3 regions of the Azorhizobium sp. AG788 genome follow, and region 2 is predicted to be linked to each of the others. Evidence: predicted binding sites of a transcription regulator. Region 2 holds the regulator's gene; each other region holds the start of a gene.
What was found. The regulator LexA, encoded in region 2, represses DNA repair genes until DNA is damaged. The targets are predictions, from matches to a motif close to TGTTCNNNNTGTGTTCNG.
Positions count from the first base shown of each region.

Region 1: the regulator LexA is predicted to act here: its motif matches at 4,890-4,907, upstream of dinB (DNA polymerase IV).
Region 3: the regulator LexA is predicted to act here: its motif matches at 4,821-4,838, upstream of uvrA (excinuclease ABC subunit UvrA).

Region 1 is NZ_SOBM01000006.1:41,378-48,178, reverse strand. Features, by position in the region: gene hxsA (His-Xaa-Ser repeat protein HxsA) at 1-363, opposite strand, end outside; gene hxsC (His-Xaa-Ser system radical SAM maturase HxsC) at 363-1,454, opposite strand; gene hxsB (His-Xaa-Ser system radical SAM maturase HxsB) at 1,466-2,875, opposite strand; gene DFO45_RS16240 (hypothetical protein) at 2,872-3,123, opposite strand; gene dinB (DNA polymerase IV) at 3,702-4,805, opposite strand; gene DFO45_RS16230 (SOS response-associated peptidase family protein) at 4,952-5,686, opposite strand; gene xth (exodeoxyribonuclease III) at 5,779-6,549, opposite strand; gene DFO45_RS16220 (hypothetical protein) at 6,713-6,801, shown strand, end outside.
Region 2 is NZ_SOBM01000002.1:267,370-274,170, forward strand. Features, by position in the region: gene DFO45_RS05265 (ComEC/Rec2 family competence protein) at 1-2,128, shown strand, start outside; gene lexA (transcriptional repressor LexA) at 2,196-2,906, opposite strand; gene glp (gephyrin-like molybdotransferase Glp) at 3,044-4,276, opposite strand; gene moaC (cyclic pyranopterin monophosphate synthase MoaC) at 4,279-4,755, opposite strand; gene DFO45_RS05285 (DUF2147 domain-containing protein) at 4,755-5,183, opposite strand; gene trpC (indole-3-glycerol phosphate synthase TrpC) at 5,257-6,048, opposite strand; gene trpD (anthranilate phosphoribosyltransferase) at 6,045-6,801, opposite strand, start outside.
Region 3 is NZ_SOBM01000008.1:232,912-239,712, reverse strand. Features, by position in the region: gene trmFO (methylenetetrahydrofolate--tRNA-(uracil(54)-C(5))-methyltransferase (FADH(2)-oxidizing) TrmFO) at 1-396, opposite strand, end outside; gene DFO45_RS21085 (DUF1127 domain-containing protein) at 673-837, opposite strand; gene uvrA (excinuclease ABC subunit UvrA) at 1,639-4,578, opposite strand; gene ssb (single-stranded DNA-binding protein) at 5,088-5,723, shown strand; gene DFO45_RS21070 (autotransporter domain-containing protein) at 6,075-6,801, opposite strand, start outside.

The sequences.
Region 1 (6,801 bases), on a different contig from region 2:
TTGAGTGGGCATTGAAGGCGTGGGCGAATTCCCCGACGAGGTTCCTGTGGAGCTGCCAGTCGAAGCCGGGGCTGAATGGAGGGGCGCCGCATACGACGACGGCGGGCTATAGGACGATCCCGACGATCCAGAATAGCTGCCGCCTGAAGATGAGCGATGGCTGCTGTGACTGCTATGGCTGCTGTGTGAACTATGAGATCTGTGCCCGGCGAGTGTGTACAGGTGGTCGAGCTTGAACACGTCGAAGAGCGACTTTGTCTTCGTCGGGTCCGCCAACGGCTGGACACTGAGTGGCATGGCAGCGGCCTTTACGGGTAGGAATCCCGCCGCCAACAGCGACGGAATCGCGAACAGCCTGCGCATCATTGGATTCCCAACCTCCTGAACCCGCGATCTTCGGGATACCATTCAAAGAAGCCGCCGCAAGCTTCCTTTTCCGAACAGCCGATGCAGTCGTGCAGGTAGCGCCGTTTCCAGTCGGAGATTGTCGAGGGCGCTAGGTTCCGATAGGCGGTAGGGACGGTGCAGAGCGGGAAGTTGTACAAGACGGCGTTAATCCCGCGGCTTCGGGCAATAGCGAGCGCTGCCGCAATTGGAGCGAACTCCCTCGACGTGTCGAGGAACTGGTTTTCCCAATTTTTGCGCGCGAAGCCGATGTTCTCGATCTGCATCAGCGCCCACGTGCCGATGAACGGGAGATGGGTGGCCACGAAATGTGCCAGCGGCTTTAGGGCGGCCGCGTTCGACTTCATGACAACCGTTCGAAGCTCCACGACTGCGCCGGCGCGGCACAAGAGCGAGAATGTCTCAGTGAGGCGCTCGAATGCACCGCCCTTTCCGACGATGTCATCGTGCAGGTAGGCATCGGCCGCATAGAGGGGAATTCCCCAAATCACCCGGTCTCGCGGCAGCCGCGCCAGTATGCCCATGTCGCCCCCACCGAGATGCTGCCCGTTGCTCAGGACGTGGAATACGAGGTCGGGCCGTGTCCAAAGCACCCGTTCCATCATGGGAAGGAGCTCAGACTTGAACAGGGTCGGTTCGCCCCCGGAGATGCCCAGTGTCATGTCCCGCGGAGCCAGGAGAGCTGCTGCCTCGAAGAAGGGAAACCAGTCCGAGTGATGTTCCTTGGGCGGTTGCGAGCACATCACACAGAGCTGGTCGCATCTCTCGGTGACGAGGAACGTGTTGTGGCGGGATGCAGCGCGCACGAGGCGTTGGGCAGCCCGCCCGCCGGGAAGGACGAGGAGGACGTCGCCATCGATGTCCAAGGCATCGGCGCCAAGGATGTCGACGCGGCCGCGGGGCCCAACGTAGGTCAATCCATCCGGCGTGGCTTCCACAAGGTCGGCATCGAATGAGGTGCGGGTGCCCGATGCATCGAGGCCGAACGCCCGCGCCTCCGAGTTCAATCTGACAACGTAGGGCTCGTCGACGGAGGAGTGCGCTCGCATGCGGAGAGGGATCATTGGTGCACCCGCACGAGGTTGTCCGTCCACTCCGGGATGCCCAACCACAGGGCGAGGGATCGGCGCGTCGCCTCGTCATCGCGATAGAGAAGCTCGAAGACCTTGTCGAAGAGGGCCGTATGCCGGCGGCAGAACCATGTCTCGGTCCGCGGTATGTCGATGGTCCCGTATCGCGAGATGTCATCGATCACGTCCGAGCCGCAGAACGGCTGGAAGGCGCAGTGGATGCAGTCGGGGTCGAAATTGTTCAACGAACACGAATTCAGTGTGTCGATCTTCGCCCGGCCGAGGCCGTCCCGCACGTTGCCGACGGATAGGTCGATCCGACCGATCCGCGACTGCATGCGGGCTTCGTCCGTCGGATAGAAGGTGCCATCGTGATCAATGACGATGTAGTCCGACGCGAAAAAGCTGGGGTTTCGGAGGTCGACGTGACCGTCCGCACCAAAGCGCAGAACCCGTCGCAGGCATTGGCTGAAATAGTACTCCTCGAGGCTCGACCCAGTTCGGTGATTGCGCTCGATCAGCCGCTCGACGAAAGCGGCGTGCCAGGCGATCCAGCGATCCAGCGCCGCATCGGGCTCACGACCGCGACGTGCGAAGCCCTGATGGTTCACGGGCCGCAGATAGATTGACCGAATGCCGCGCCGCTCGAAATTGTCGATCATCGCTTCCACGTCGGGCGGGGCGTCGATGTCAATCGTCGGTAGGGCTGATACTTTGCCGGGGCCGAGACGGCGGACGGCCTCGTCGAGGTTCTGGAAGAAAGCCTCGGTTCCCGGAGCGGTCTTGGTGCGTTGGCGCCGGTGCGTGGCTTCATCGCCATCCAGCGATGTGCTGACAAAGGTATCGGGTGCCTCGAGAAACCGCCAGGCGGCCTCATCGACGTTCTGGAGGTTCGTGCAGACGACGAACTCCGCACGCCGGAAGCGCGACCGGCAGAAAGAACGGATGCGCTCCAGGAGATCGAGCCTCAGGAGGGGCTCTCCCCCTTGGAATTCCACCTTCACGTCTTCGGTGTCGAGGCCGCCCAGGAAGTCCTCCACGTACCGAGCGGTTTCCTCGGTCCAGTCGAAGCCCTGCGCATTCAAGGCGGCCCTGGAGACCTGACAGTAGGAGCACGTGAGATCACATCGCAGCGTCGGGACCAAAACGACGTAGGAGATCGTCCGGCGGACGGCCTGCCGCGCTGCCCAGCGATAGGCGAAGGCCGTGTACGGCAAGTCCAGCTCGCGGCGATAGGCGTGGCCGCCCTCGAGAAGGAATGCCCGGTCGTGGTCATCGAGACCAGCTTCCGCGTATCGGCGCAAGAAGGCTTCTGATCCCCTGAAGAAGCCGCCCGCGTCATCGGAGAATATAAACGCGTCGTCACCGGCATGCCGGAAGCGCAGCGGCCAGACCTTCATCGCATGACCGCCGAGAGTAAGGCCTCGCGCATGGGCAGCGTTTCAAGATAGATGCGCTCACGGTAGAGCGTGTGAAGGACGGCTGACCGCAGGCCTAGTATGGCAGCCTCGTCGACAGCTCCCGATACGAAGATGCCTTGAGGGCGTCGTTCGAAACGGATTGCTGGAAAGCGTGCTTCCAGCCGCAGAACAGACCGCTCCACCACGCCATCAAAATTGGATGGCACCTCAACAATCGTCGTGACCATAGTCCCCACCTTGGCGCAGCATGCTGCCAAGGAATGCGTGTTGCCGCAAGGGGATAGGTCATCAATTGGTCAATTGCTTGCTATCGAATCTGAGCTGCTGGTTGTCTGCCTTACATGCGGCGACCGCGAATAAGTGATTATGGCGCTCGGGCCGCTTCCGCGTGGCATTATCTAATGCGATGCTATTTTGACGACTTGTTGGCTGCGTCTGGCGAAATCTCCGTGGATCGAAAGGGATAATCGGTTCCCATATAGATGATATCTGCTGTGTGCATCTGCATTTGCGTAGGATTGGCGAGTTTTCGTATATTCGAATATCTCTGAGAGAATGATTGCAGTGGAGCGGCCCTTTGCAGCAGAAAAGGTTTCATAAAGAGATAGATCTCAGCCGCATCTGGACCTCGTCGGAGGCGCCAATCTGGAAGCGGCTTGTTGCAGGTGCGTTCTATACGGGGATCAGCCTCCTCCTGTGGGCTCTACCCATATACGCAGCATGGCGCACATTTTTCGGCACGGAATGATGTGGCTGCATTGGCAGGGTTGTTCACGCTGTCTGCCGCCGTAAGGCCATGTGAGGTCTATAGGAGCGCAAGCTGGCGCCTTCCGATCAGATCTGGACCGTAGGCCTCCAGCGATGAGACGGTCACGCCGATAAGACGTATGCCTTTCCGTGGAGGGAAGAGGGGCGCCAGCAAGTCCGCCGCGAACCGCTCGAGATCGATGGCGCCCGTGATCGGGGCGTTGCGGGTGCGGCTTCGGGTGATCTGCTGGAAGTCCGCGTACTTCACCTTGAGGGTCACTGTGCGCCCGGAAAGGTCGCGCCCTTCGCAATGGCGCCAGACTTTGGCTGCGAGCGGCTCCAACTCCTGGCGGGCCTTGCCGAAATCGAAGATGTCGATTGCGAAGGTATCCTCAGCGCCGATCGATTTTCGCTCCCGGTGGGGCTCAACCGGCCGTTCGTCGATGCCGCGCGCGATCCGGTAATACCAGGCGCCCGATTTGCCGAAGTGCTGTTGAAGGAAGTCCAGCGACTTCGCTCTGAGGTCAGCGCCGGTGGCGATCCCCAGCCGCGCCATCTTGGCGGCCGTTGCCGGTCCGACGCCGTGAAACTTCTTCACCGGCAGAGCTTCGATGAAAGCCGGCCCCATCCGAGGGGTAATGACGGCCTGACCGTTCGGCTTGTTGAGGTCGCTGGCCGTCTTCGCAAGAAACTTGCAGTAGGAGATGCCAGCAGATGCGTTCAGGCCCGTCACCTCCTTGATCCTCGCGCGGATCGTTTCTGCAATGGCCGTGGCTGCCGGAATGCTTTTGCGATTCACCGTGACGTCGAGATAGGCCTCATCGAGCGACAGCGGTTCGATCAGGTCGGTGTGCTCAGCGAAAATCTCCCGGATCTGCCCCGAGACTGCTCGGTAAACCTCGAAGCGGGGCGGGACGAAAATCAGCTCCGGGCATTTCCGCTTCGCGGTCACCGATGGCATCGCGGAATGCACGCCAAAAGCCCTGGCCTCGTAGCTCGCTGCTGCGACAACTCCCCTTGCGGCTGACCCGCCAACGGCCACGGGTTTGCCGCGGAGTTGAGGATTATCGCGCTGCTCCACCGATGCGTAGAAGGCATCCATGTCGACGTGGATGATCTTGCGTGTGGGCGCGCTTGATCGGTTTGCGTCGCCGGGTCCCATCTTCGTCGCCCGTGCTGCTCGCTTGCAGATGCGGTGGAGGCCATGGGGTGATTGAGTCACCAGCCAAACTTTTAATAGCGAAATGAGAACAAAAAGGCAACAAACACCTGCTTCCGCGCCCCGCGGTCCTGCCCGCGACGCGTTGGTCAGGCTTCTGCCGGATCAAGGCCGTCCCATTTGCGGCCGCGGGCGACGATCTGGAGGGTGTCGGACGGGAGGGGGCGTTGGAGGGCCGACGCTTCCTCCCAGGGCGCCGTCATCCAGATCTCGCGTTCCTGCTCCATTGTCAGAATGACCGGCATCGCCTTTGGGTGGACTGATAAGACAGGTTCGGTCGCTTCCGTCGTCAGAAAGGCGAAAAGGTCGATGGTGACCTCGCCCTCCTTGACCTTTCGAACGGAGGTCCATGAGGGCACCCAGATCCCCGCGAAGAAGGCCAAAGGCCTCGTCTCGTCCAAGGCAAACCAGACATCGCCCCCGAAGACCTTGTTGTGTTCACTGAAACTCGTGAAAGGCACGAGACATCGGTTCGATGGCTCAAGCCACCTCTGCCAGTGCCTGGAACCAGTGTTCCTCACATTGGTCGTCCCGCCGTCCGGCTCGAGGCGCAACAGCTCCTTGAAGTCGAAAGACTTTCCCTTCGCCTCCAGCTTCGCCGCACGCTTCTTCGTGGCTTCCAATTGCGCATAGCCGGATGAAGGCATGCCCCACCGGACCATAGCCAGTTCCCTGACCCCATCTGCGGCAGTCCGCACGATCGGTGCGAACTGATCGGGAAAGATGCCGGTCAGTGGGGGGAGATTGCCGGTCGTATCCCGCATGGCGTTGGCCAATTCACGGATGGCTTGCTGGCCCTTGGTGACGCTGTACAGATTGCACATCGAAGATGTTTCCGGCGCGACCGCCCTCGACCATAGCAGGGGGGCGACAGGAGCCCAACGGGGAGAGTTCTCTCACTTCGTGCACTGCTCCGTCATCGGAGGCGGAGCCAGACCGGTGCATGATCGCTCGCGTGGGCCCATCCTCGAACGTCGCGATCCACGCCGACAGAAGCAAGGTCGCCGGCCAGTGCCGGGCTGACGAGGAAATGGTCTATCCGGAGCCCGGCGTCGCGGCCGAAGGCGTTCCGCAGGTACTTCCAGAATGTGTAAACGCGCTCGTCCGGATGCAGGTGCCTGATGGCGTCGATCCAGCCGTCGTTCGTCATGGCGGCGAACGCCTTGCGCACCTCCGGCCGGAACAGAGCATCATCCCGCCACCGTTCTGGAGCGTAGACATCCAGGTCAGTCGGCATAACGTTGAAGTCTCCGGCGAGCACGACCGGCAATTCCAGTTCGAGAAGACCGGCAGCGTATGATCTGAGGCACTCGAACCACCGCAGCTTGTAGTCAAACTTGGCTCCGGGTGCCGGATTGCCGTTGGGCGCATAGAGGCATCCCACGATGATACCCTCGATGGCGGCCTCGATATAACGGCTCTGGATATCGTCCGCCGCGCCGGGAAGACCTCGACGGGTCTCCAGGGGCGTCTCTCCGCGCGCCAGGATGGCAACGCCATTCCATGCCTTCTGGCCCTGCCAGATCGCTCCGTATCCGGCCTTTTCCAATGCGGCGATGGGAAAGCGATCTTGGGGAGCCTTCAATTCCTGAAGACAGACCACGTCCGGCTGATCCTGAGCAAGCCAACGCAGGAGGACATCGAGGCGTCCGTTCACGCCGTTCACGTTGAAAGTCGCTATCCTCATGGGAGGCCCTCGGCGTGGAGGTGAGTGGCTGGAACGCCCGACGGCACATGCTGGTTCGATGCCGTCCCCGGTAAACACAGCCAGCGCGTGTGCCTGACAGATTTCGCTTGTTCTCATTTTGTTCTCGTGGAATCCATAGAGCTGTTCAGCCCCGGAGACCACCATGCCGAGCGATGCCTTTCGCGCGGACGACATCGCATTGCCGACCTTTCTAGCGACCTCCGAACCTCTGAGCGGCCATGCCTGCGCCAC
Region 2 (6,801 bases):
TCCCTTCAGCGTGCGCATGGGGCGCCTCGTGGACGAGGTGCGTCAGGCGGTCGGCGCGCGCATCCGCGCCGTGCTCAGCGGCACCGCCGCCGACATCGCCGTGGCGCTGGTCGTGGGTGACCGTGCTTCCATCTCTCCGCAGGTGGAAGAGAGCATGCGCGTCTCCGGCCTCACCCATGTGCTCTCCATCTCCGGCCTGCACATGGCCACGGTGGCGGGTACACTCTTCTTTCTCGTGCGCGGCGGCCTTGCGGCCTTCCCCCCGCTGGCGCTGGGGTTTCCCATCAAGTCTCTGGCGGCTGCGACGGCGCTCGCGGGAAGCGGCGTCTATCTCCTGCTCTCCGGGAATGACTGGCCGGCCCAGCGCTCCTTCTGGATGCTCGCCATCGTGCTGGTGGGCGTGATCGCGGGGCGAGCGGCGCTCACTCTGCGCACGGTCGCGGTAGCGGCGGTTCTGGTGCTGGCGTTCGGCCCCGAATCCTTGCTGGAGCCCGGCACGCAGATGTCCTTCGCCGCGACGCTGGCGCTGGTGGCGGCCTACGAGCAATGGACCGGGCTGCGCGGCCGGCTGGCGGCCGGCCCGCTCGTGCTGCGGGCGCTGGCGCGCATGGGCCTGTTCTTGGCCGCCCTCTCCATGACCTCCGTGGTCGCCGGGGCTGCGACGGCGCCCTATGCGGCGCTGCATTTCCAGCGCCTGGGCATCATGGGCCTCCTCTCCAACCTCGCGGCCATGCCGGCGGTGGAGTTCCTCGTCATGCCCTTCGGCCTGCTCGGGGTGCTTCTCCTGCCGTTCGGCTGGGATTTCATCGCCTGGCCGGTGATGGGCCTCGGCATCGACATCATGGTGAAGGTGTCGGACGTGGTTGCGGCCCTGCCCGGTGCCGACATGCGCACCGATTGGGTTGGGGCGGGCACTGCCGCCTTCGCGACACTCGCTTTGCTGGCGCTCTGCCTGCTGCGGGGGCTTCTGCGCCTTGCCGCCGTGCCCTGCGTCGTCGCGGCGCTCCTGCTCCTGGGCGCGCCACCCCGGCCGGACGTGCTGATTGCCGCCAACGGCCAGACCGTTGCCGTGCGCGGCGGCGATGGGCGCCTGAGCATCGCGGGCGCGCGCAGTTCGCGGCTGGTGGCGGAGCAGTGGCTCAGCAAGGAAGCCGATCCGCGCACGGCGGAGGCGCCCGATCTGGCGCAGGGCTTTGCCTGCGATGCCCGCCGCTGTATGGCGCCGCTCCCGGACGGCACGAAGATCGTATTGGTTCGCAAGGCCGAGGCTCTTCCGGCCGCGTGCGGGGAAGCGAGCCTCGTGGTGACGGCGGAGGTCCCTTCGACCGAGAACATTTCGGCCTGCGCCGCCCGCCTGTTCACGCCGCAGGACATGAGCCGCACGGGGACGCTGGCGCTCTTTCATCGACCGGGGCAGGCGGCAGGGGAGATAGCCACCCCGCATCGGGTCGCGGGTGAACCTCCGCCGGCGATGGGAGAGGCCGCACCAGCGGCCGTGGAGCTGCCACAGGCTGCATCCGGCAACAGCGTGCAGGCTAAAGCCGCGCCCGAGCTCCGTCCTGAAACGCCGTCCGAAACAGACGCTTCGTCTTCCGAGGTGAGACCCGCATCGGCGCAAGCCGAACCGGATGGTCCGCCGCCGGCCCCGCCGGCCACGCGTCCGCGCCGCATGGCGGCCGATCACCGGGCCTCGCTCTGGCGCGATCAGCAGGCCCGCTGGGCCAAGGCGCGAGAGATAAGGGCGGCAAGGAACGGAGGCACCCAATCCGGGATACGCCCGATGTCCTCAGCGCCGCCGATGCCGCCAACGGCAGATGCCGGGGCAATCAGGCGCGCACATGTGGAGGAGGAGCCAACCGTGGGTAGGCAGAAGTCCATCGCTCCGTCAGCTCAGCCGCACACGCCCACGGAGAGGGCCCCTCGACAATCGGCGCGGAGCGCCATGACCCAAGCGCCTTCTCAGGCGCAAATCCGCCAGTCCTTCGCTGTGCACTGGCGAACTGTTCCGACGCGCCCTGTCGGCGTTCAGCGGCCCTGGATGCCAGTGCTCCCGGATCTGCCGATGCCCGTCGTCGATACGGAGACAGCCGGCCGCCGAAGCGCGGACGATGCGCAGGAGGAACCCTGATGGTCCCGCTGCATCTCACTGTCCCAAAACAATCCGTCTCTCGGAAACCGCGCTTCCGAACGCGCCCTCAGTACCGGCGGATGAGCCCCACGAGCCGCCCCTGGATGCGCACGCGGTCGGGGCCGAAGATGCGCGTTTCATAGGCGGGATTGGCGGCCTCAAGGGCGATGGAGGCGCCCTTGCGGCGCAGGCGCTTGAGGGTGGCTTCCTCGTCATCCACCAGCGCCACGATGATGTCGCCGGTGTCGGCCGTGTCGCACTTGCGGATGAGCACCGTGTCGCCGTCGAGAATGCCGGCCTCGATCATGCTGTCGCCGCGCACCTCAAGGGCGAAATGCTCCCCCGTGCCGAGCATTTCGGGGGGCAGGTTCAGCGTGTTGCTGCGGGTCTGGATGGCCGAGATGGGCGAGCCGGCCGCAATGCGGCCCATGACGGGCACGGCCACCACGGCGGCTGGTTCCTCGTCATCCACCACCGGGCGCACGCGCCCGAGGCTGCCCTCGATCACGCTGGGTGAGAAGCCGCGCCCGCCGCTGCGGGCGGCCGCGAGACCCGGCGCCGCGCTATCCGGCAGGCGCACCACCTCCAGCGCCCGCGCGCGGTTCGGCAGGCGGCGAATGAAGCCGCGTTCTTCAAGGGCCGTGATGAGGCGATGGATGCCGGACTTGGAGCGCAGATCCAATGCTTCCTTCATCTCGTCGAAGGAGGGAGGCACGCCCGTTTCCTTCAGGCGCTCATGGATGAAGCGCAGAAGATCATACTGCTTGCGGGTGAGCATCGTGTGGTTCCGCCCCTTGCGACCAGGCCCATCGGACCGGGAGACGATCCGCTCCGCGCCCTGCGAAACAAATCAGGAACATTATGTACCTGTTTCTTGTTTGTTCCACAAGCCTCAACATCGGGTAAACGCCGGTCTCAGGCGTTGAGCGGAATGATTTCGCACGGGTCGCCCACCTTTGCCTCGGGCGCATGAGCGGGGCGAATCAGCAGGCAGTCGGCGCTCGCGAGAGCCGAGAGCATGCTGCTGTCCTGATTGGTCAGAGGATGGGCAATGGCTTGCCCGTCCTCGAAACGCAGCCGCGCCCGCACGAAATCCATGCGCGTGTCATTGGCCGGCATGGCGGTGCCGAGCCGCGCCGGGCGCGTCGCCATCAGCGGGGCATCCTCGCCCTGCATCCGGCGCAGGATGGGCAGCAGGAAGAGCACGGCGCAGACATAGGCCGAGACCGGATTGCCCGGCAGGCCGAGGGCCCGCATGTTGCCGCCGGCGCCGAACATCAGCGGCTTGCCGGGGCGCAAGGCGATCTTGTGCACGGCGAGCGCGATGCCCTCGGCCTTCAGTGCCGGGGCCATCAGATCATGCTCGCCCACGGAGGCGCCGCCAGAGGAAACGAGCACATCGATGCCGAGGTCACGGGCGCGGCTTATGGCGGCGCGGGTCTCGTCCATGCCGTCGCGCACGAGGCCGAGGTCGATCACCTCCGCGCCCGCTTCGCGCGCGAGCGCCGCAAGACCATAGACGTTGGACACCACCACCTCCGAAAGGAGGCCGGTGGCCTGTCCGGGATAGACCAGCTCGTCTCCCGTCTGGATGATTCCCACCCGCGGGCGGCGGGCCAGCGGCAGGATGGCGTGATCGGCGGCTGCAGCGAGCATCACGTCGCGAGCATTCAGCCGCCGGCCGGCCGGCAAGAGGGCGGTGCCGGCGGCGAAATCAAAGCCCGCCTTGCGCACATTGCGGCCCTTGGCGAGCGGCACGGTGATGGTGACGCTGTCGCCGTCCCGCGTGGTGTTCTCCTGGATGACCACGGTGTCCGCGCCGGGCGGCACGACGCCGCCGGTGAAGATACGCGTGGCTTCTCCCGGCCCCACGGCGCCGTCGAAGGCGCGGCCAGCGGCCGATTCGCCCACCACCTTCAGGGTCAGCGGGATGTCCAGCGTCTCGGGATAGGCGAAGGCATAGCCGTCCATGGCCGACATGTCGGCACCCGGCTGGCTGCGGCGGGCGGCGAGCGGGGCCGCGAGCACGCGGCCCACGGCTTCGTCCACTGGCACCATCTCGGTTGCCAGAACATCGAGATCGCGCGTGATGAGCGCGAGGGCGTCGGCCACCGGCATGAGCGGGGCCTTCTTGGGCGTGCCGGTCATGCTCACGCCGCGCGCCAGTCGCCCGAGCGGCCGCCGGATTTTTCAAGCAGGCGGATGTTCTCGATGCGCATGCCGCGATCGGCGGCCTTGGCCATGTCGTAGATGGTGAGGCAGGCGACGGAGACGGCCGTCAGCGCCTCCATCTCGACGCCGGTCTGGCCGGCGGTCTTCACTCGCGCGACCACATGAAGACCGGGCAGGGTTTCGTCCGGCGTCACTTCCACTTCCACCTTGCTCAGCATGAGGGGATGGCAGAGGGGGATGAGCTCATGGGTGCGCTTGGAAGCCATGATGCCGGCGATGCGGGCGACGCCGAGCACGTCGCCCTTCTTGGCATTGCCGGACTGGATGAGCGCGAGGGTCTCGGGGGCCATCACCACCTGTCCTTCCGCCAGCGCCTCGCGCGTGGTGGAAGGCTTGTCGGACACATCCACCATGCGCGCGGCGCCGGTGGAATCGAGGTGGGTGAGGCGCGTCATCAGCGGACCCTGGTCCAGGTCTGGGTCTGGCACAAGGGCACGACGATGCAGCCGCGCACCTTGAGCGTGTTGTCACCATCCAGCGTCAGCGAGGCGCTGTAGGTCTTGCCGTCATCGGCATTGTAGATCTGCCCGCCGGTCCATTCCGTGGGGCCGCCGGAGAAGCCGCCGAGAATCTGCAGGCCCTTCAGCACGCGGTCGCGCTTGGCGGCATCCGAATTCTTCGTGTCCTTGAGGTTGGGGTCGGCCTTGATGCCCTCGGAGGTCACGATGCGGCCGCACACCGAGGCGCCGCACTTGCTGATCTCCACCTGTCCGCCATGCACCGGCGTCGCCCACAGGCCGGTCACGTCAGCGGCCGCGGCCGGGAGCGTGAGTCCGGTGAGGCCCATAAAGGCGCTCGCGGCGAAAATACCCACCATCTTCATGCGCATCTCCCTAGGGGCCGCATCTTGCGGCGGCCTCGGGGCCAGTATGCCCCCGGCCGTTCCGCGCCGGAAGTCAGCCGTTCAGCAGCGTGCGGGTGGCGGAGGTGACATCCTCCTGCCGCATCAGGCTTTCGCCCACGAGAATGCTGGCGATGCCCACCTGCCGGAGCAGCTTCACGTCCGCATGCGTGAAGATGCCGCTCTCGCCGATGACGATGCGGTCCTTCGGCACGCGCGGGGCGAGACGGCCGGAGGTGGCGAGCGTCGTCTCGAAGGTACGCAGGTTGCGGTTGTTGATGCCGATGAGCTTTGAGGGCAGAGCGAGCGCCCGGTCGAGCTCGGCTTCGTCATGCACCTCGATGATCGAATCCATGCCGAAATCGGTCGCCGCGGCCACAAGGTCGCGGGCGAGCGTGTCATCCACGGCGGCCATGATGACGAGGATGCAGTCGGCGCCCCAGGAGCGGGCTTCCGCCACCTGATAGGTGTCGAACAGGAAATCCTTGCGCAGCACCGGCAGGCTCACCTGCGCGCGGGCAGCGATGAGATATTCCGGCGCGCCCTGAAAAGAAGGCCCGTCGGTCAGGATGGAGAGGCAGGCCGCGCCCCCGTCCTCATAGGCGCGGGCCAGCTCCGGCGGATCGAAATCCGGACGGATGAGGCCCTTGGAGGGGCTTGCCTTCTTGATCTCGGCGATTAGGGCCGTCTGGCCGGCGGCGATCTTCGCCTCCAGCGCCTTGGCGAAGGGGCGCACGGGATCGGCCGCGCGGGCGGCCGCCTCGGTCGCGGCCTGCGGACGCGCGGCGCGCGCGGCTTCGATCTCGGCGCGCTTGTAGGTCTCGATGCGGGAGAGAATGTCGCTCATGCGTCCACCTGCGGGGCAAGCGCCTGCGTGGCGCGGGCAAGTTGCTCAAGCTTCGCCTTGGCGGCGCCGCTGTCGATGCTGGCCTTGGCCATGTCCACCCCGTCGCGCAGCGAGGCAGCGCGGCCGGAAATGAGGAGGGCGGCGCCGGCATTCATGACGGCGACGTCGCGATAGGCGCCGGGGGCACCCTCAAGCACGGCGCGCAGAGCTGCCGCATTGTGCTCGGCATCCCCGCCGCGCAGCGATTCCGGTGCGGCGCGGGTCAGGCCCACGTCCTCCGGGCTGATCTCGAACGTGTGCACGCGCCCGTCTTCGAGGCTCGCCACGTCCGTCGTACCGGAGATGGTGATCTCGTCCAGGCCGTCCGATCCGTGCACCACCCAAGCGCGCTCGGAACCCAGGGCTTTGAGCACCTCGGCCAGCGGCGAGAGCCACGCCTTGGCGAACACGCCGACCATCTGGCGCTTGACGCCGGCCGGATTGGAGAGCGGGCCGAGCAGGTTGAAGATGGTGCGGGTGCCCAGTTCCACGCGCGTCGGGCCGACGTTCTTCATGGCCGGATGATGCGTCGGCGCGAACATGAAGCCGATGCCGGTCTCCGCAATGCAGCGCGAGATGGCGGCGGGCGCGAGGTCAATGCGAACGCCCAACGCTGCCAGCACATCCGCCGCGCCGGACTTGGAGGAAAGCGCGCGGTTGCCGTGCTTGGCCACCGGCACGCCGGCGCCCGCGACGATGAAGGAGGCGCAGGTG
Region 3 (6,801 bases), on a different contig from region 2:
CGGCGGGATGGCGGTGACTTCCTCGCGGCGAATCTCCACCAGGGGGTGTTCCGCCAGAGCGGCGGTGACCGCCTGCGAGAAACCGTCGCGATCCACCGCCAGCGCCCCGCCGGCGGGCACCTGATTGGCATCGGCACAGCGCAGGATGAGCGAGCCGGCGCGGCGCATCTCCGCGTGCAGCACGCCCACCGCATTGGTCTGGGCGTCATCGGAGCGGAAGGAATTGGAGCAGACGAGTTCCGCAAGGCCGTCCGTGTGATGGGCCTCCGTGCCGCGCACCGGGCGCATCTCGTGCAGCACCACCGGCACGCCGCGTTCGGCGAGCTGGAAGGCCGCTTCGGAACCGGCAAGGCCGCCGCCGACCACATGGACCGGCTGGAGGGACGTCTGGCTCATGCATCCTCACTTGAGCGGGCAGGACGGGCGGGCGGGTCAGGCCCGGCTTGGAGCGCGTTCACAGACCGGCCTGCGGGCAGGCGGTCAGTGCGCTCGCGCGGCGCCCGTCGGAAATCCAAGGCGCGTTGTGTGCCCGATCCGGCCGCGCGCTTCAAGGGAGGGGCGGGCACAATGGCGCCGCCACAAACGAAAATGGCCCCCGGAGGGGCCACGTTCGGTACGCTCACCGCAACCTGCCGACGCATCTGCGCCGGTAGGGTGTTCCGTGGAGATCGCTCAGGCCACCATGAGGGCGGCGTTACGGGCGATGGCGCGGATCTCGCTGCGGGACACGTTGATGTCGCCGAGCGTACGGTCGTCGAGCTGAGAGAGTTCGGCGATGGTGCGGTTGTAAGCGTTCCAGCGGCGAACCTGGCGAGCGATGAAACCCCAGATGATCATTTTCAGTCTCCTTGCGCGAACCCTTGGGGTCCGCGTCTTGCGTCGTGTTCTGGGGAGCTAGATACGCCTGCCGAGGCCTGCGCCCAAGATGTGGTGATGCATTGCAGCATTGCATGCCCCGCATATAAGCAGAAATGGAGTGAATCTGTTTACCAATGCCTCTGTGGTGAGCAGATACATCTTGCGGTGCCGCAAAACGCGGCCGCCCTCATCGGGAGCGTGCCTGATTAGCGGGCAGTCCAAGTTTGGATCGGATAAGTCTTTGATTTTGTTTCAGGCCAGAGGCCCGGCGCCGAGTCAGGGCCGGCCAGAACCCGTCGCCGGAAATCGTGACGGCCTGATGTCAGGCGTCTCGAGTAGGCGTGAAGGAGCATAAAGGCTCCCGCGCGTTCGCACCTGCGGCAAAACCGTGTCGCCGCCGCGCGAAACCGTCGCAACCCATAGCGGAACACCACCAAACTGGAAGCATCCCTGCGCCAGATGCATAAGGTGAAACCCGCCCGGACACAGTCGCTTTGTTTGCATGCATATGATGCGCGCGACGCGGGACGGAGCCCTGTGTCCGGGTGTGGACAGGGATTCGGGCCGGCCAGCCCCGATCCAACGCCTCGTCGGCCTTCGAGATGAGGCATAAGCCCGCCGCGCACCAAGAAAGGAGCGGAATCGCCCCGCCTCTGGCTTTCCCATCCGTGCCGCACCAGCGGCTGCGCGCTCCTCGGAGATTCCACACCCGCGAGGGCGCACCACCGCGTGGGAGGCTTGCAGGAGGGCAAACGGCGCCCCCGGGGAGGCGCCGTTGGGTTATTCGGCCGCTGTCGCCTTCTTGCGCGTCTTCGCCATGGGGCGGCGGGCGAGCACTTCCGCGAGGAAGGTGCCGGTATGGGAGCGCTTCTCCTTGGCCACCACGTCCGGCGGACCGGCCACCAGAATCTCGCCGCCGCCGTCGCCGCCTTCCGGTCCGAGGTCGATGACCCAGTCGGAGGTCTTGATGACTTCGAGATTGTGCTCGATCACCACCACCGTATTGCCCTGCTCCACCAACTCGTGCAGCACCTCCAGCAGCTTGGCCACATCATGGAAGTGCAGGCCGGTGGTGGGCTCGTCCAGGATATAGAGCGTGCGGCCGGTGGCGCGCTTGGAGAGCTCCTTGGCTAGCTTCACCCGCTGCGCCTCGCCGCCCGAGAGCGTGGTGGCCTGCTGGCCGACCTTGATATAGCCAAGGCCCACCTGCGCCAGCGTCTCCAGCTTGTCGCGCACGCTCGGCACCGCCTTGAAGAATTCGGCGCCCTCATCCACCGTCATGTCCAGCACGTCGGCGATGGACTTCTCGCGGAAGGTGACTTCCAGCGTCTCGCGATTGTAGCGCTTGCCCTTGCAGACGTCGCAGGTGACGTAGACGTCCGGCAGGAAGTGCATCTCGATCTTGATGACGCCGTCGCCCTGGCACGCTTCGCAGCGCCCGCCCTTCACATTGAAGGAGAAACGCCCCGGACCATAGCCGCGCGCCTTGGCTTCCGGCAGGCCGGAGAACCATTCGCGGATGGGCGTGAAGGCACCCGTATAGGTGGCCGGATTGGAGCGCGGCGTGCGGCCGATGGGCGACTGGTCGATGTCGATGACCTTGTCCAGATGCTCCAGCCCCTCCAGCTTGTCGAAGGGGGCGGGGGCGTCATGGGCATTGTTCAGCCGCCGCGCCACCGCCTTGTAGAGCGTGTCGATGAGCAGCGTGGACTTGCCGCCGCCCGAGACGCCGGTGATGGAGGTGAACAGGCCGAGCGGGATTTCTGCCGTGACATTCTTCAGATTGTTGCCGCGCGCGCCGGAGAGCTTCAGCATCTTGCGCGGATTGGGCTTGCGGCGCGGGGCCGGCGGCACGGAGAGCTCGCCGGTGAGATACTTGCCGGTGATGGAGGCGGGGTCGGCCAGGATTTCCTGCGGCGTGCCCTGCGCCACGATGCGCCCGCCGTGGATGCCGGCGCCCGGCCCCACGTCCACCACATAATCGGCGGCGAGGATGGCATCCTCGTCATGTTCCACGACGATCACCGTATTGCCGAGATCGCGCAGGCGCTTCAGCGTCTCCAGCAGCCGCGCATTGTCGCGCTGGTGCAGGCCGATGGAGGGCTCGTCCAGCACATAGAGCACGCCCGAGAGGCCCGAGCCGATCTGCGAGGCGAGGCGGATGCGCTGGCTCTCGCCGCCGGAAAGCGTGCCGGAGGAGCGGCCGAGGGTGAGATATTCGAGGCCCACATCCATGAGAAAGCGCAGGCGCTCGCGAATCTCCTTCAGGATCCGGGCGGCAATCTCGTTCTGCTTGTCGGAGAGCGTGCCGGGCAGATCCTCGAACCATGCGCTGGCGCTTCGCACGGACATCTCGCCCACCTGGCCGATATGGTTGCCGGCGATCTTCACCGCCAGCGCCTCGGGCTTCAGGCGATAGCCCGCGCAGGTGGCGCAGGGCACGGTGGAGAAATATTTCGAGATTTCCTCGCGCGCCCAGTCGCTCTCCGTCTCCCGCCAGCGGCGGTCGAGATTGCGCACGATGCCCTCGAAGGTCTTCTTCGTCTCGTAGGCTCTGAGGCCATCGTCATAGGAGAAGGCGATCTCCTCCTCGCCCGAGCCGAACAGGATCACGTCCTGCGCCTTCTTGGGCAGATCGTAGAAGGGCACGGTGAGCTTGAATTTGTAGTGCTTGGCGAGCGCATCCAGCGTCTGGCCGTAATAAGGCGAGGTGCTTTTGGCCCAGGGGGCGATGGCGCCCTGCTTGAGCGTGCGGCTCTTGTCCGGCACCACGAGGTCCGGATCGATGGTCTGCTCCACGCCGAGACCATCGCACGCCGGGCAGGCACCGAAGGGATTGTTGAAGGAGAACAGGCGCGGCTCGATTTCCGGGATCGTGAAGCCGGAGACCGGGCAGGCGAATTTTTCCGAGAAGATGACGCGCTTCGGGCTGCCGTCCGCTTCCTTCTGGTCGGCAAACTCCAGCACGGCGATGCCGTCCGCCAAGCCGAGCGCGGTCTCGAAACTGTCGGCGAGGCGGGCGGCGATGTCGGCGCGCACCACCACGCGGTCCACCACCACGTCAATGTCGTGCTTCAGCTTCTTGTCGAGGGCGGGGGCTTCCGCGATCTCGTGGAAGGCGCCGTCCACCTTCACGCGCTGGAAGCCCTTCTTGAGGAACTCCGCCATCTCCTTGCGGTATTCGCCCTTCCGGCCGCGCACCACGGGGGCGAGGATGTAGAGGCGCGAGCCTTCCGGCAGATCGAGGGTCCGGTCCACCATCTGGGAGACGGTCTGGCTCTCGATGGGCAGGCCGGTGGCGGGGGAATAAGGCACGCCCGCGCGCGCCCAGAGCAGGCGCATGTAATCGTAGATCTCCGTCACCGTGCCGACGGTGGACCGGGGATTCTTCGAGGTCGTCTTCTGCTCGATGGAGATGGCGGGGGAGAGGCCGTCGATCTGGTCCACGTCCGGCTTCTGCATCATCTCCAGGAACTGGCGCGCATAGGCCGAGAGGCTTTCCACATAACGCCGTTGGCCTTCCGCATAGATGGTGTCGAAGGCAAGCGAGGACTTGCCCGAGCCCGAGAGGCCCGTGAACACCACGAGGCTGTCTCGCGGAATGTCGAGATCCACATTCTTGAGATTGTGCTCGCGCGCGCCGCGCACGGAAAGAAGCCGGGCATCGCGTCGGTCCTTGGGGGCAGTGACGGCGCGGGAGGAGGGCTTGCGGTCGCTCATGAGTCTCGAGCTTGGGCTGGCGGGCGGGGGCCCGCAGAGAACGGACGGATCGCGGCCAGCCGTCGCCGGTGGCAGCTTCAGAACAGCGTCTGTACGGCAGGGAACCGACCGCGGATGTTCAATCCGCCTCTCGGCTTCCGGCCCGCATCGCCGTGCCGCCGGCACCGTCGTTCCCGCTCCATCGAGGGGCGGGCAGGGTGCCTGCAACGGGGCTCATATAGGAAGCGGCGTGCGATGCAGCAGGGAACGTAACAGGAACGTGCGGGTCGGGCCAGTAAAAAAGCTTGAAACCGTAGCTTGTGGAAATATCGGGCACGCGCTAGAACATAAATGGAACATTGGGGGTTGCCTGGGCCATTTTGGTGGACAACGGGCGCGCGCCCTCGCTTCGCCCGGCAGGACCGTTACGGTGCGAGCAAGGTCTGAGGGCCGTGCGCCCAGGCGCTGATCGGCGGCCTCCGGTGTCAGACCTCATCAGCAGACGTGAAGACAAGAGAACGGAGACCCGAATGGCCGGCAGCGTCAACAAGGTGATCCTGGTCGGCAATCTGGGCCGGGATCCGGAGATCCGCGCCTTCCAGAATGGCGGCCGGGTGTGCAACCTGCGCATCGCCACGTCCGAGACCTGGCGCGACAAGGCGTCCGGCGAGCGGCGCGAGCGCACCGAGTGGCATTCGGTTGCCATCTTCAACGAGAACCTCGTGGGCGTAGCCGAGCGGTTCCTGAAGAAGGGCTCGAAGGTCTATATCGAAGGCCAGCTCGAGACCCGCAAAGCGCCCGACCAGAATGGCGGCGAGCGCTATTTCACCGAGGTGGTGCTGCGCCCCTATCGCGGCGAACTGACCCTGCTCGACGGTCGCGGCGGCGGCAGCGAGGGCGGGGATGATTACGGCGGCGGCAGCGGCGGCTATGGCGGCGGTTCCGATTTCGGTTCCTCCGGTCCCATGGAGCGCGTCTCCGGCGGCGGTGGCGGTTATTCCGGCGGTGGGGGCGGCGGCTTCGGCGGCGGCGGCGGTTATTCCGGCAGTGGGGGCGGCGGCTTCGGCGGCGGCCCGGCCCGGTCGGGAGGCGGCGGCGGTGGCGGCGGTGCCCGCTCGGGTGGCGGTCGCCCGGCCGACGATATGGACGACGAAATCCCGTTCTGAGGCACAGCGGCGCGCAGGGCTCCCCGACCACGCATGCTTTGGCCGCCTCTAGCGATGAGGTGAGCGCGCGCTGGGTTGGGTGTTGAAGCGCCTTATCCTGTTGGACAAGACCTAAAGGCGCTGCTGGGCAGCGCCTTTTTCTTTGCCGGTCTTTCCATCGGATCAGTCAGCCAGCTTCGGCGTCTTTACGACGGGCAAGCGGCTCCGTTCGCGGCGTCACGCTCGATCGTGAGGCGCCGTCCGGCGCGTCCACCTCGTCGGCGAAGCATTCAGAGGCGTTGTCCGGAATAACTGGTGGCGGGGGATGCGGGAGGCCGGGCGCACAATGGCGCGCCCGGCGGGAAATGGAGGTCAGAAGTTGACCGTCAGCATGCCCTTGAAGGCGTTGTCCTGGATGCCGGAGGCGAACTGGCCGCTGTAGGTGGCGGAGAGCACCGCATTGGCGTTGATGCGATAGTCGAGCCCGGCGCCGATGAGGGCGCTGTCGCGGGCGAGCGGCACGCCGGTCACCGTGAAGGGCTGTGAGCCGGTCGCAAAGGCCGTGGTGGAGGCTGGAGCCACATCGCCGAAGGCATGCAGCCAGGCAAGGCTGAGGCTCGGGCTCACCGTCAGGCCGGGCACCAGCGTCAGGCTGCTGCCCACCCTCAGGCCGAGGCTCGAGAACACCGTGTCCATGTCGCCGGTGCTGACCGAGAGGGCGGACGTCGAGCCGGTCTCGGTCAGGCCGTTGGTGGCGAGGTGCACGTAAGCGAGGCCGGCGAAGGGCTCCAGTGCCATGCCGTTCATGCGGAAGGTATAGCCCGCCTCGCCGAACACCTGCGTCGTGCCGGCGTCATAACCGGAGGTGTTGCGGCCGCTGTAACCGCTGAACACCACGCTACGGGTCATGGCCGCATCGTGCCACGTATAGCTGACGCCGGCCTTCAGGCCGAGGTCGCCATAGCGGGCGCCCGCATAGAGGCCGATGTCGTAATTGTCGATGGTGCCGGAGCTGTTGCGGGCATTCGCATCGAGCGTGGTGCGGCTGTAGCCGCCCATGAGGCCGACGCGCCACCGATCGCCCAGCGCCACGTCGGCG